DNA from 2 places in the Thalassospira sp. GB04J01 genome. Region 1 is predicted to be linked to the other one. Evidence: predicted binding sites of a transcription regulator. Region 1 holds the regulator's gene; the other holds the start of a gene.

What was found. Region 1 encodes HrcA, which represses chaperone genes, less so after heat shock. Its sites were predicted from a motif close to GTTAGCACTCNCCNNNGGNGAGTGCTAAC; they were not measured.
Region 2: groES (co-chaperone GroES) is a predicted target of HrcA. The motif match lies at 4,651-4,679, and genes of this name have one in related genera.

What each region holds. Positions count from the first base shown of each region.
Region 1 covers NZ_CCDX020000009.1:225,909-232,218, forward strand. Annotated here, with positions in the region: gene AMM48_RS08280 (winged helix-turn-helix domain-containing protein) at 1-160, shown strand, start outside; gene AMM48_RS08285 (NAD-dependent deacylase) at 164-910, opposite strand; gene grpE (nucleotide exchange factor GrpE) at 1,124-1,765, opposite strand; gene hrcA (heat-inducible transcriptional repressor HrcA) at 1,818-2,876, opposite strand; gene rph (ribonuclease PH) at 3,166-3,882, shown strand; gene rdgB (RdgB/HAM1 family non-canonical purine NTP pyrophosphatase) at 4,067-4,663, shown strand; gene hemW (radical SAM family heme chaperone HemW) at 4,778-5,971, shown strand; tRNA gene AMM48_RS08315 (tRNA-Leu) at 6,162-6,248, shown strand; gene AMM48_RS08320 (hypothetical protein) at 6,295-6,310, opposite strand, start outside.
Region 2 covers NZ_CCDX020000018.1:40,811-47,120, forward strand. Annotated here, with positions in the region: gene rfbB (dTDP-glucose 4,6-dehydratase) at 1-446, shown strand, start outside; gene rfbD (dTDP-4-dehydrorhamnose reductase) at 443-1,354, shown strand; gene rfbA (glucose-1-phosphate thymidylyltransferase RfbA) at 1,347-2,228, shown strand; gene rfbC (dTDP-4-dehydrorhamnose 3,5-epimerase) at 2,243-2,800, opposite strand; gene AMM48_RS18870 (hypothetical protein) at 2,982-4,448, shown strand; gene groES (co-chaperone GroES) at 4,745-5,032, shown strand; gene groL (chaperonin GroEL) at 5,093-6,310, shown strand, end outside.

The DNA.
Region 1 (6,310 bases):
GGACTGGAGTGCCCGACAATCGCATCTAGCTGGATCGTTCGGGGCGGCGTTGCTGGATCGGTTTTATGATTTGGGTTGGGCGCGGCGTATGAACGAGTCGCGCATTGTCCGGTTCAGTGCCGAAGGGGAGCAAAAATTTCGCGAACTGGTCGGAGACTAAAGGTCAGCTTTTTAAAAGCGCATCGACAAGGGCGGGGACCAGTTCTGTTGCCGGGCCATAGGTGCTGTGGTCAAACAGGGTGGCACCCGTGCTGGGTTCAAGGTTGAGCTCGACCGTTTCGGCCCCGGCTTCTTCATGGGCAATCTGAACAAATCCGGCTGCTGGATAGACATTGCCCGATGTGCCAATCGACATAAACAATCCGCAATCACCCAAGGCGGCATAGATGCGGTCCATCTCAAGCGGCATTTCGCCAAACCAGACGACATGTGGACGCAGGCCGCCAGCCTTGCCACACGACGGGCAAACAGTTTCCTTGGCGAGGTCGTCTGCCCATGCGGTCAGAAGATCACAGTGATTACAGCGGATTTTAAGCAGTTCGCCGTGCATATGGATCAGGTTTTTTGATCTGGCCCGGCCATGCAGATCATCAATGTTCTGGGTGACCAGCAAAACATCACCGGGCCATTCGGTTTCAAGCCGGGCAAGTGCATGATGGGCGGCGTTGGGCTGGATATTTGAATCCAGAAGGGCTGTGCGCCGGTCATTGTAAAAATGATGGACCAGATCGGGATTGGCCGTGAAGGCGTCGGGGGTGGCGACGTCAGAAATATCATATTTCGCCCAGATGCCGTCAGGATCGCGGAATGTGTGCAGCCCGCTTTCCTTTGAAATGCCAGCCCCGGTCAGAATGACAATCGGGGCGGCCTCATCGCGCAGGATGTCAATCAGGTCGGGACGAAGTGGCATGGGGAGGTGTCCTGTCGGGTTGGCAATCAATGTTTTTCGCGGGCGTGGCGACTGTAGAGGGATTCAGAGTAACCGTCTTGAGAGAGTACGTCATTCCCGCGAAAGGCGGGAATCTCTGTGCGTCTGGACTCAAAACGGCCCCGCCAAGTCTGTCTGGCAGGGCCGTTGATAAACCCGATCCGCTAAAACCGGTTTATTTTGGTGTTGTCGTGCTTAGGCCGAGGTGTCGACATTCCCGCCCGGGGTGTCGTCCTTGGGCGCTTGCTCAGCAGCCGGATTTTTGGTGACACCGACCATGGCCGGGCGCAACAAGCGACCTTTGAGCATATAACCGGCCTGCATGACCTGTGCGACATGCCCGTCCGGATAGTCCGGGTTCGGCATTTCAAACACGGCCTGATGCTTGTTCGGGTCGAGCTTTTCACCAAGCGGTTCAAGCTTTTCAACGCCGTTCTTTTCAAGCGCCTTGAGAAGCGTCTGTTCGGTCATTTCAACGCCTTCAAACAGCGTTTTCATCGCCGGATCGGCATTGGAGGTGTCGCCAGCAGCATCAAGGGCGCGGCGCAGGTTATCCCCAACGTCAAGAAGCTCACGGGCAAATTTGGTAATTGCGTAGTTGCCAGCGTCCTCGACATCCTTTTTGGCGCGGCGGCGGGTGTTTTCCACCTCGGCGGCCTGGCGCAACAGGCGGTCTTTCAGTTCGGCAACTTCGGCTTCAAGGGCGGTGATCGGATCTTCGATCACGACGTCTTCGTGCTCAGCCGCGTTCGCCTCTGCTGCGATATCTTCGGCTGCGGCTTGCTCTGCATTTACATCGTGCAGATCGTCCGGGGTGTTTTTTGCGGTTTCCGACATGGCTAACCTATGTACTTTCACGTTAGTGCGGCCTGACACGCAGCGCCGCGATTTATCCAATCAGTCGACCGACCAGTTTGGCGGTGTAATCGACCAGCGGAATGATCCGGGCATAATTGATCCGGGTTGGTCCGACAACCCCGATTGCGCCCACAATGCTGCCTTCGGCGTTTTGATAGGGCGAAATCACCATCGAAAGGCCCGATCCACCGAATAATTTGTTTTCCGACCCGATGAAAATCTGAACACCCTGGGCGTCCGTCGTCACATCGAGCAGTTCGATCATCTGATCGCGGGCCTCAAGCACGTTAAACAGGCGGCGCACGGATTCAAGCTGTTCAATCGTATCGATATTTTCCAACAGCTGGGATTGGCCCTTAACAATCAGGGACGATCCCTTGATCCCGCCGGCCCATGTTGCAAGGCCTGCATCAATCAATCCGGCTGAAAGGTCATCAAGTTCCTGGCGCAACTGATCGCGTTCCTCGGTGATCAGCAGGCGCGCATCGTCAAGAGTCTTTCCAGCCAACCGGCTATTTAGATAATTCGCGGCTTCTGTCAATGCCGAACCGGGCAAATCTGTTGGAACATCAAGGATTCGATTTTCAACGTTGCCGTTCTGCGACACTAGGACAGCAAGAACCTTGCCCGGCGAAAGTCCAACAAATTCAATCTGTTTGAGCCGCAAGCCATCCGTTTTTGGCGCCACGACAAGCCCGGCACAGCGCGACAGCCCCGATAACATGGTGGTGGCCTCGCCCAACATCTGATCGAGCGAATAACCGGCCTGTTCGCAATTTTTGGTCAGTTGATCGCGTTCGGCATTGGGAAGGTCACCGACCTCCATCAAGGCATTTACAAACAGACGCAGGCCCTTTTCACTGGGCAACCGTCCAGCCGAGACATGCGGGGCCACCAGCAATCCCATGTCTTCAAGGTCGGACATGACATTGCGAATGGTCGCCGCCGACAGGTTTTCAGACATCCGTCGCGCAATCGACCGCGACCCGATGGGTTCGCCAGTTGCGACGTAGGCATCAACGATCTGGCGGAACACTTCGCGTGTCCGCACGTTCATATCGCCAAGTAGGGTGTCGTCGAAATGCGCCATTTTCTGTGTGTGACCATAGTTTGCGCAAGATTGCGTCAAAAGGTGATACGAATTTAGTCAGCCCAAGTCCAACCGTCAATCGCACCGGATTTGCAGTGAGAAGCGCAAGGGTACCATCAATCAAGTACTTAGTTTCAAAACCTGTCAAAGCGCAATGCGAATCGCGCCAAATATCACGGGGAAACTGCTGGACCTTTGGCGGGTGTCATCTTACTTTGGGCGAAATTTCAGATTATTCGCGTTGGTCGCCAAGACCCGTGCCATACAGACAAACAAGAGGTTCTCCCCCATGCGCCCATCCGGCCGTACCCAAGATCAGCTTCGCGACGTTTCGATTGAAACCGGCATTTCGAAATATGCCGAAGGGTCATGCATGATCAAATTTGGCGATACCCATGTCATTTGTACGGCAACGGTCGAGGACAAGGTGCCGGGCTGGATGCGCAATTCTGGCAAGGGCTGGATCACGGCGGAATACGGCATGCTGCCACGTGCGACGGACTCGCGTATGAACCGCGAAGCCGCGCGCGGTGGTCAGTCGGGCCGGACCCAGGAAATCCAACGTTTGATCGGGCGTTCGATCCGGGCCGTGACCGATATGAAGGCCATGGGCGAAATGCAGATGCGCCTTGATTGCGATGTCATTCAGGCCGATGGCGGCACGCGCACTGCATCAATCACGGGGGCCTATGTTGCCGCCCATCTGGCGTTTCAGGGTGTGCGTCGCCTTGGCCTGATTAAGGAAATCCCGCTGACCCAGCCGGTCGCCGCCATTTCATGCGGCATTTATAACGGCAACGCGGTTCTTGACCTTGATTACGCCGAAGACAGCAATGCCGGGGCCGATGCCAACTTTGTTCTGGCCGGAAATGGTGGCATTGTTGAGGTGCAGGCAACAGCAGAAGACGTGCCGTTTGATCGTGCAGCGTATGATCAGATGTTCGCGCTGGCCGAAAAAGGCTGCAAGGAGCTGTTTGCCAAACAACGCGAAGCGCTCGGCCTTTAAGGTCGCTGATCTTCGTCCCATGCTGGCCTGCAAATGGCGGGTCGCTGCGCTTCCGATGCTCACGTACTTAAGTACGTTGCGCGTCGGTTCTCGCGACCAACCATTTTCGGCTCAGCATGAAACGAATCTCAACAACCTTATTTTTGATCTAACCCCATTTTGAAAATCGCTTTCAGGCAAGAACATGGCCCGTCGCTTTACGGAAAAAAAACTGGTTATCGCCAGTCACAACAAAGGCAAAATCAAGGAAATCGGTGACCTTCTCGCGCCCTTTGGGATCGAAGTGTTTTCGGCCGGTGACCTTGATCTTCCCGAACCCGAAGAAACCGAAAAGACCTTTATTGGCAATGCGCAGCTAAAATCGACTGCCGCGGCCAAGGGGGCGAACCTGCCAGCCCTTGCTGATGACAGCGGGCTTGCGGTATCCGCCCTTGATGGGGCGCCGGGGATTTATTCGGCGCGCTGGGCCGGGCCGGACAAGGATTTTGATATGGCGATGGAAAAGGTCCAGAACGGAATCGGCAGCCATCCGGATCGCCGGGCATCGTTTATCTGTGCGCTGTCACTCGCCTGGCCTGATGGGCATGTTGAGAATTTCGAAGGGCGGCTTGAGGGTGACATCGTTTGGCCCAAACGCGGTCGTCATGGATTTGGCTATGACCCGATTTTCCAGCCCAAGGGGTATGATCAAACCTTTGGCGAAATAGAGCCAGCCATAAAGCATGAGATGAGCCACCGGGCCGATGCCTTCGCGCAGTTGGTTGCGGCCTGCTTTAAATAAGCTTCTGGGCAGGTTATCGCCCTGCACTGAACATATGCACGCATCGCTGATGTCATGATCGGCGGTGCGTGTTAGTTTATCGGCCAACATTCCCGTATTTGAAAAGAATTTCGCGTGTCCGCAACCTTCGCTGAAACCGTGCCGTTTGGCATTTATATCCACTGGCCGTTTTGCCTGTCGAAATGCCCCTATTGCGATTTCAACAGCCATGTTGCCAACAGTGTCGATCATGTGCGCTGGCGCAAGGCATTGCGCGCCGAACTGGCGGCGGGGGCTGCGCGCCATCCGGGGCGCACAGTGGGATCGGTGTTTTTTGGGGGTGGCACGCCGTCGCTGATGGATCCGGAAACCGCGGGTGCTTTGATTGATGACATCAAGACGTTCTGGAACGTGACCGATGATATTGAAATCACGCTGGAAGCCAATCCGGGGACGGTTGAAATTGACCGGTTTTCCGCCTTTGCCGCCAATGGCATTAACCGGGTATCGATTGGCATTCAGGCCCTTAATGATCGTGATTTGAAGTTTCTGGGCCGTTTGCACAGTGCAGAGGAAGCCATGCGTGCGCTTGATGTTGCGACATCAGTATTTAACCGGTTTTCGTTTGATCTGATTTATGCCCGCCCGGAACATGATCCCAAGGCATGGCGCAAGGAGCTGCGCGAAGGGCTCGCGATCGCCAATGGGCATATTTCTCTCTATCAGCTGACGATTGAGCCGGGCACGCAGTTTTACACCCTGCATCAGCGCGGTGAGTTGGTCGTCCCCGACGAAGACCTTGCGACCGAGCTTTATGAGATCACGCAAGAAGAAACGCAGGCGGCCGGTTATGGCTGTTATGAGGTGTCTAACCATGCCAAGCCGGGGCAGGAAAGCCGCCATAATCTGGTGTATTGGCGCTATGGCGATTATCTGGGCATTGGACCCGGCGCGCATGGCCGCGAAGCGATTATTCAGCCAGATGGCACGACGGTCCCGACTGCGGTCCGCCGCCATCGCGCCCCCGATATTTGGCTGGATCGGGTGGAAAAGGCCGGGAACGGTACACAGGAAGAAACTGTGCTGGATGCCAAGGAACGCCTGCTTGAAATGGTGATGATGGGGTTACGGCTCAATGAAACCATTCCAACGGCCCGGTTTGAGCGGATTATTGGCAAAGGTCCGCGCGATGTTCTGGATAACGCGCGGCTTGAAACCCTGATCGGATCGGGGGATTTGATCTGTGATTCGGCAGGGCTTCGCACGACCGATCAGGGTCGGAACCGTTTGAACGGTGTATTGGGTTACTTATTCGACCCTTCGGCGTGAGGGAAAATGGCCCGCTAAAACGGCCAAAATACCAAGAAAACCCTGATGTTTCCGGCATTCGCCAAACATACGCGCATCTGACGTGATTTAGTTTCATCAAACCATCAAAAAGGTGGTTGACACTTCAAGCTGACCGCGTATATTCCGCCCCGTTCCGGCGGGTTCCGCCGAACAAACCAGATGCCCCTATGCCCAGGTGGCGGAATTGGTAGACGCGCTGGCTTCAGGTGCCAGTGGCCGCAAGGTCGTGGAAGTTCGAGTCTTCTCCTGGGCACCATACCCCAGCACATTCATGATGTGCTGGGGTATTGTCGTTTTGGGGATCAATTCGAAGTCTGA
Region 2 (6,310 bases), on a different contig from region 1:
TTTTGCAGGGTAAAAAATTGCCCGTTTACGGTGATGGGGGCAATACCCGTGACTGGTTGCATGTCGAGGATCATGCAGAGGCCCTTTTTACCATCCTGACACAGGGCCGGGTTGGTGAGAAATACAACGTTGGCGGCTGTAACGAGGTTACCAATCTGGATGTGGTCCGCAAAGTTTTTGACGCGGTGACGAGCCTTGTCCCCGAAACAGCGGGCAAGTCATTTGATGAGGTTGTTGATTTCGTTGACGACCGTCCGGGGCACGATTGGCGCTATGCGATTGATCCGTCAAAAATGCGCGATGAACTTGGCTGGAGCCCGAGATACAGTTTTGAAGCCGGTCTTGCGCAAACCGTGACGTGGTATGTCGATCATCGCGCGTGGTGGGAACCAATCCTTAAGGAAAAATATGCAGGACAACGGCTTGGTCAGGGGGCTGTCCAATGATCAAGGTTCTGGTCTTTGGCAAGAATGGGCAATTGGCGCAGAGCCTTGCGTGGCGAAGTTCTGCTTTTGCGGGCTTAAGCGTGCAGTTCCTTGATCGCAATGATTGCGACGTTGCGCAGTCAGACAATATTACCAAGGCCGTCGATCTATATCGTCCCGATGTCATCATTAACGCGACGGCGTACACGGCGGTGGATCTTGCGGAGAATGAACCTGAACTGGCGCGGCGTGTAAATTGCGATGCCGTCCGGACGATGGCTGAAAACGCGGCACGGCATTCGGTGCCATTTATTCATATTTCAACAGATTACGTTTTCGACGGTGAGGGTAAAACACCTTATCGCGAAACAGACCCTGTGGCGCCGCTTGGTGTCTATGGTGTCACGAAACTGGCGGGCGAAGAAGCCATTCGGGCGATCACCAACCAGCATCTTATTTTTCGAACTTCCTGGGTTTACAGCCCGTTTGGCAAAAATTTTGTCAAAACCATGTTGGGGTTGTTGGGCGATAAAACACATATTTCTGTGGTGGATGATCAGCAAGGATGTCCGACAAGTGCGCTTGATCTCGCGATGGCCATTTTGCGCATCGTGCCCGAGGTCGTGCGTCGTGATTTTGATCAATTTGGCACCTATCATCTGGTTTCAGATGCTGAGATGACATGGTGTGCGTTTAGCCGTGAAATACAGGCAAAGGCGATCAAGATTTTTGGGGAGCAATGGTCGGGGGCAACCTGCGAGATCAAAGCGGTCACAAATGCCGAGTTCCCGACGGCGGCAAGACGACCATCCTATTCTGTGATGTCGAGGGAAAAATTCATGACCAATTTCGGGTTTGGTTTACCCGACTTTGATCAGAGTTTGATGGAGGTTTTGCAAAATCTCGCAGAAGGGGGCGCGCATGCGTAAGGGCATTATCCTTGCAGGTGGCACCGGATCACGCCTGCATCCGTCAACGTTGGTTGTCTCCAAGCAGCTTCAGCCGGTTTATGATAAACCGATGATCTATTACCCGCTGACGACACTGATGCTGGCGGGGATCAAGGATATTCTGATCATTAGCACCCCGCGTGATGTCCCGCTTTTCCGAGAGTTACTCGGCGATGGTTCTCAGTGGGGGGTGCGTTTGGCGTATGCGGTTCAAACCGAACCACGGGGCTTGGCAGATGCCTTTATTGTGGGGGCCGATTTCATTGGAGATGATCCCTGTTGTTTGATTCTTGGCGATAATATCTATTTTGGGCATGGCTTAACCGAGTTGCTTGGAAATGCGATGCGGCAATCGCGCGGTGCGACAGTGTTTGCCTATTTTGTTCAAGATCCTGAGCGGTATGGCGTGGTCGAATTTGATCGCGCGGGAATTGCACTTGATATCGAAGAAAAGCCAGACAATCCAAAGTCCAATTATGCGGTTACCGGATTGTATTTTTATGATGCAGACGTCGTTGATATTGCGCGCTCCATCAAGCCATCAGCCCGTGGTGAGCTTGAAATTACCGATGTGAACAAGGCGTATCTTCAGCGTGGGTCGCTTCGTGTGGAAAAAATGGGGCGTGGCTATGCCTGGCTTGATACCGGGACCCATGGGGCGATGCTTGATGCTGCCGATTTTGTGCGGACTGTGGAGAATCGGCAGAGCTTAAAAATCGCGTGTCCTGAGGAAATTGCCCTGAGAACCGGGATGATTTCAATTTCCCAGTTTGAAGACCTTATCACCGGGTTTGGTGCAAGTTCCTATCGCGAGTATCTTCAAACTGTACTGCGGACCTATGACCAAATGTAGCTAGGCTCAGGGGATCAAAAGTCCGGGTTGCGGCAATACTCGGCAAAGCTCATGGCTTGCATGTCTTTTTGCGACAGAATTACGTCGCTTTCCTCGTATGGCCATGGGATGCCAAGGTCTGGATCGTTCCACATGATGGATCGTTCGGCCTCGGGGGTGTAGGGGGCGGAAACCTTATAATGAACCTCGGTGTCGGGTTCGAGCGTTACGAAGCCGTGGGCAAACCCACATGGGATCAAAATCTGGTTCCATTCTGTCGCACTGATTTCAGCACTTACCCATTTCCCGAAAGTCTTGGACCCTGCGCGAATGTCCACGGCAACGTCGAGGATGCGTCCATGAGCAACGCGCACAAGCTTGTCCTGCGCATAGGGTGTGCATTGATAATGCAGGCCGCGCAAAACACCGGGTTCACGTGAAAACGACTGATTGTCTTGAACGAAAGACTGGACAATTCCGGCATCGGCATAGGTCGTTTGATTATAGGTTTCCGAAAAGAACCCGCGTTCGTCGCTAAACTTTTTAGGAAAAAGCAGTTTTACGTCCGGGATGTCGAGGGCTTCAAACTTCATTGTTAAGGCCTGAGATGCTGCGGTCGAACCATTTTAAAGTAACACGAAAACCAGACAAAACGACCTATCGTATTTAAGCTTAAGAATAAAGTTGGAACCAAATTAATAGGTCCTTACCCTAATCATTGTTGTCAGACCGTGATGGTCGTACGGTACGTTGGTAACCGAATGGAGACGTGTGATGCGGCGTGGGTTTGCTGTTTTTGTGGTCTTTTTACCAGCCCTTCTTGCGGCATGCGCACAAGGCACGCGCCCAGTAGGCGATCTGGCGACGTTATCGTGTGATGCGCAACTTGCGTATATTGATGCGTTGGTCGCCCAAAACGGTGTGAGGAACGCGTCGGCTTCACCGGTTGCCGGGTTCGCATATCTTCGGGCCAACCGGAACTCTGTTTTATTGGCGCGCCAGCTTGATGAAGATGGTGACGGGCAGGTCGATCAACCGGATCGTTGGCGGGACTTTATCGCACAGATGCGTGGCCTTGATCGCGACGCACGACAAAGTGAAATGGCCAACCTTCCAGTTGCATCAGGTATCTCATTTGATCAGATTGAGGCTTGTGCCAACACGATGGCCGCGTCCCTGATGCCCGATCAGTATCCGGTGCTGTCTGCGGCGGTATTTGTGCCTGATGACTATCTTGATTTTCAGCGCATCGCGGGTCTGTATCCGATAACAGCCTTCGCGGCCTATTTCGGATATGAAGGATGGAAGCAGGAGAACTTTGCAAGTTTTGAGCAAAGGAGCGCGGATATTGCGGCGTCGGGACCGTGGTACGACTATTTAGTACCCGACCAAACTGATGACGGTTTTAGCGACATTGCACGGGATGCCTTTGGTTTGTTGCAGCCAACGGGTGCCGAGCTTGAAAAACTGGTGCTGGCCTATGCGCCGGTTTTTCGGGTGAGAACGGGAAGTGAGAGTGACAAGGTTGGACAGCCGACCTTGCCCGCGCGTGATGCTTTGGCCGTCGTCGATACAGATCATCCAAATATCTATTATCGCCTGAGCCATACATATTTTGCCGGAAAATGGCGGCCGCAAATCGTTTATGAAATCTGGTTCCCGGAGCGCCCTGCTACCAGCCGGTTTGATATTCTGGCCGGGCATTTTGATGCGCTGGTTTGGCGGGTTACCCTTGATGATGATGGCACGCCGTTGATCGGCGATACGATCCATGGCTGCGGCTGTTATCACATGTTCTTTCCGAGCCAAACTTTGCAGCGAATCACTGCGCCAGAGGACAACGACATTCGTGAAACGGCGGAAATGCCCGCGGGATATGTTGATCAATCGATCTTGAAGCAGCCTGTTCTGTGGATCGATGAAACCAGCCACTATCTTCTGAAACTGACCGATGCCCAGGCTGACACAATGGCTGGTAATATGATCAGGCAAAACGCATCCCTTCGTCCGGTACAGGACTTGAGCCAGTTGCAGCTACAAAACGGGCAGGGCACGGCCAGCTTTTTTGATGAGGACGGATTTGTACCCGGCACGGAACGGCTGGAATGGATTTTACTTTGGCCGATGGGGGTTGAGAAACCCGGTGCCATGCGACAATGGGGGCATCATGCAACGGCGTTTGTCGGGCGGCGGCATTTTGATGAGCCAGACCTGATGGATCGGTATTTCACGCCGCGCTGATCTGAACCCGTGATTGTGTGCCACATTATTGCCTTTTGCGCATTGCGGTGGCGCGTGATACCTCTATCGGGCTGGCCCATGCTGTTTGTGGCGGCACCATGGCAGCCAAGGCCCGATTTGGGCCAATGTCGCGGAATTCATGATATTTTTGCGACGAACACGCCAATCCTATTGACAAAAATCACTCACTCCAATACATCCTGTTAGCACTCGCCGGGGGTGAGTGCTAATACGGGCTCATCCCGGTTAGTCGTAGTTTTAAACGAGCCTTTAGCTTTAACACGGAGTTGTCTAAAATGAAGTTCCGTCCGCTGCATGATCGCGTCCTGGTCCGTCGTGTCGAGTCCGACACCAAGACTGCCGGTGGCATCATTATTCCGGATACCGCGAAAGAAAAACCGCAGGAAGGCGAAGTCGTCGCTGTGGGTTCTGGCGTGCGTAAAGATGACGGCTCTGTCGTCGCGCTTGACGTCAAATCAGGTGACAAAGTCCTGTTTGGCAAATGGTCAGGTACCGAAGTCAAGGTTGACGGCGAAGAGCTGTTGATCATGAAAGAGTCCGACATTATGGGCATCATGGAATAAGTCAGCCCTTTGGGTGATTTATGTCCACGTTCATCCGTCTCATAGAGAGGAAAGAATATTATGGCTGCTAAAGACGTAAAGTTTTCTACCGATGCACGCGCTAAAATGCTGCGTGGTGTCGATATCCTGGCAGATGCTGTCAAGGTGACGCTCGGCCCGAAAGGTCGTAACGTTGTTATCGAAAAGTCCTTTGGCGCACCGCGCGTGACCAAAGACGGTGTTACCGTTGCCAAAGAAATCGAACTTTCTGACAAGTTCGAAAACATGGGCGCACAGATGTTGCGTGAAGTTGCCTCACGTACCGCCGATATGGCGGGTGACGGCACCACCACTGCAACGGTTCTGGCTCAGGCGATCGTGCGTGAAGGCAACAAATCTGTTGCTGCGGGCATGAACCCGATGGACCTGAAACGCGGTATCGATCTTGCGACGACCAAAGTCATCGAATCGATCCAGAGCCGTGCACGTAAAGTAACCGGCCGCGATGAAATCGCACAGGTTGGTAACATTTCGGCAAACGGTGACCGTGAAGTCGGCGACATGATCGCTGAAGCCATGGAAAAAGTTGGCAACGAAGGTGTTATCACCGTCGAGGAAGCCAAAGGTCTGCACACTGAACTCGACGTTGTCGAAGGCATGCAGTTTGACCGTGGTTACCTGTCGCCGTATTTCGTAACCAATCCTGAAAAGATGGTTGCAGATCTCGACAATCCTTATGTTCTTCTGTTCGACAAAAAAGTTTCTTCGCTGCAGCCGATGCTGCCGCTTCTTGAAGCTATTGTTCAGTCGGGCAAGCCGCTTCTTATCATTGCGGAAGACGTCGAAGGCGAAGCATTGGCAACTCTGGTTGTCAACAAGCTGCGCGGTGGTCTGAAAATCGCTGCTGTTAAAGCACCGGGCTTTGGTGACCGTCGTAAAGCAATGCTTGAAGACATCGCCGTTCTTACCGGTGGTCAGGTTGTTTCCGAAGATCTCGGCATCAAACTTGAAACCGTTACGCTCGACATGCTCGGCACCGCGAAATCGATCACCATCACCAAAGAAGAAACCACCATCGTTGATGGTGCTGGTGAGAAAGCACAGATCGAAGCACGTGTTGCCCAGATCCGCGCTCAGATCGAAGAAACCACTTCTGACTACGATCGTGAAAAACTGCAGGAACGTCTTGCGAAACTCGCAGGCGGTGTTGCCGTAATCAAAATCGGTGGCGCTTCGGAAGTCGAAGTTAAAGAACGTAAAGACCGCGTTGACGATGCCCTGCACGCAACCCGCGCTGCT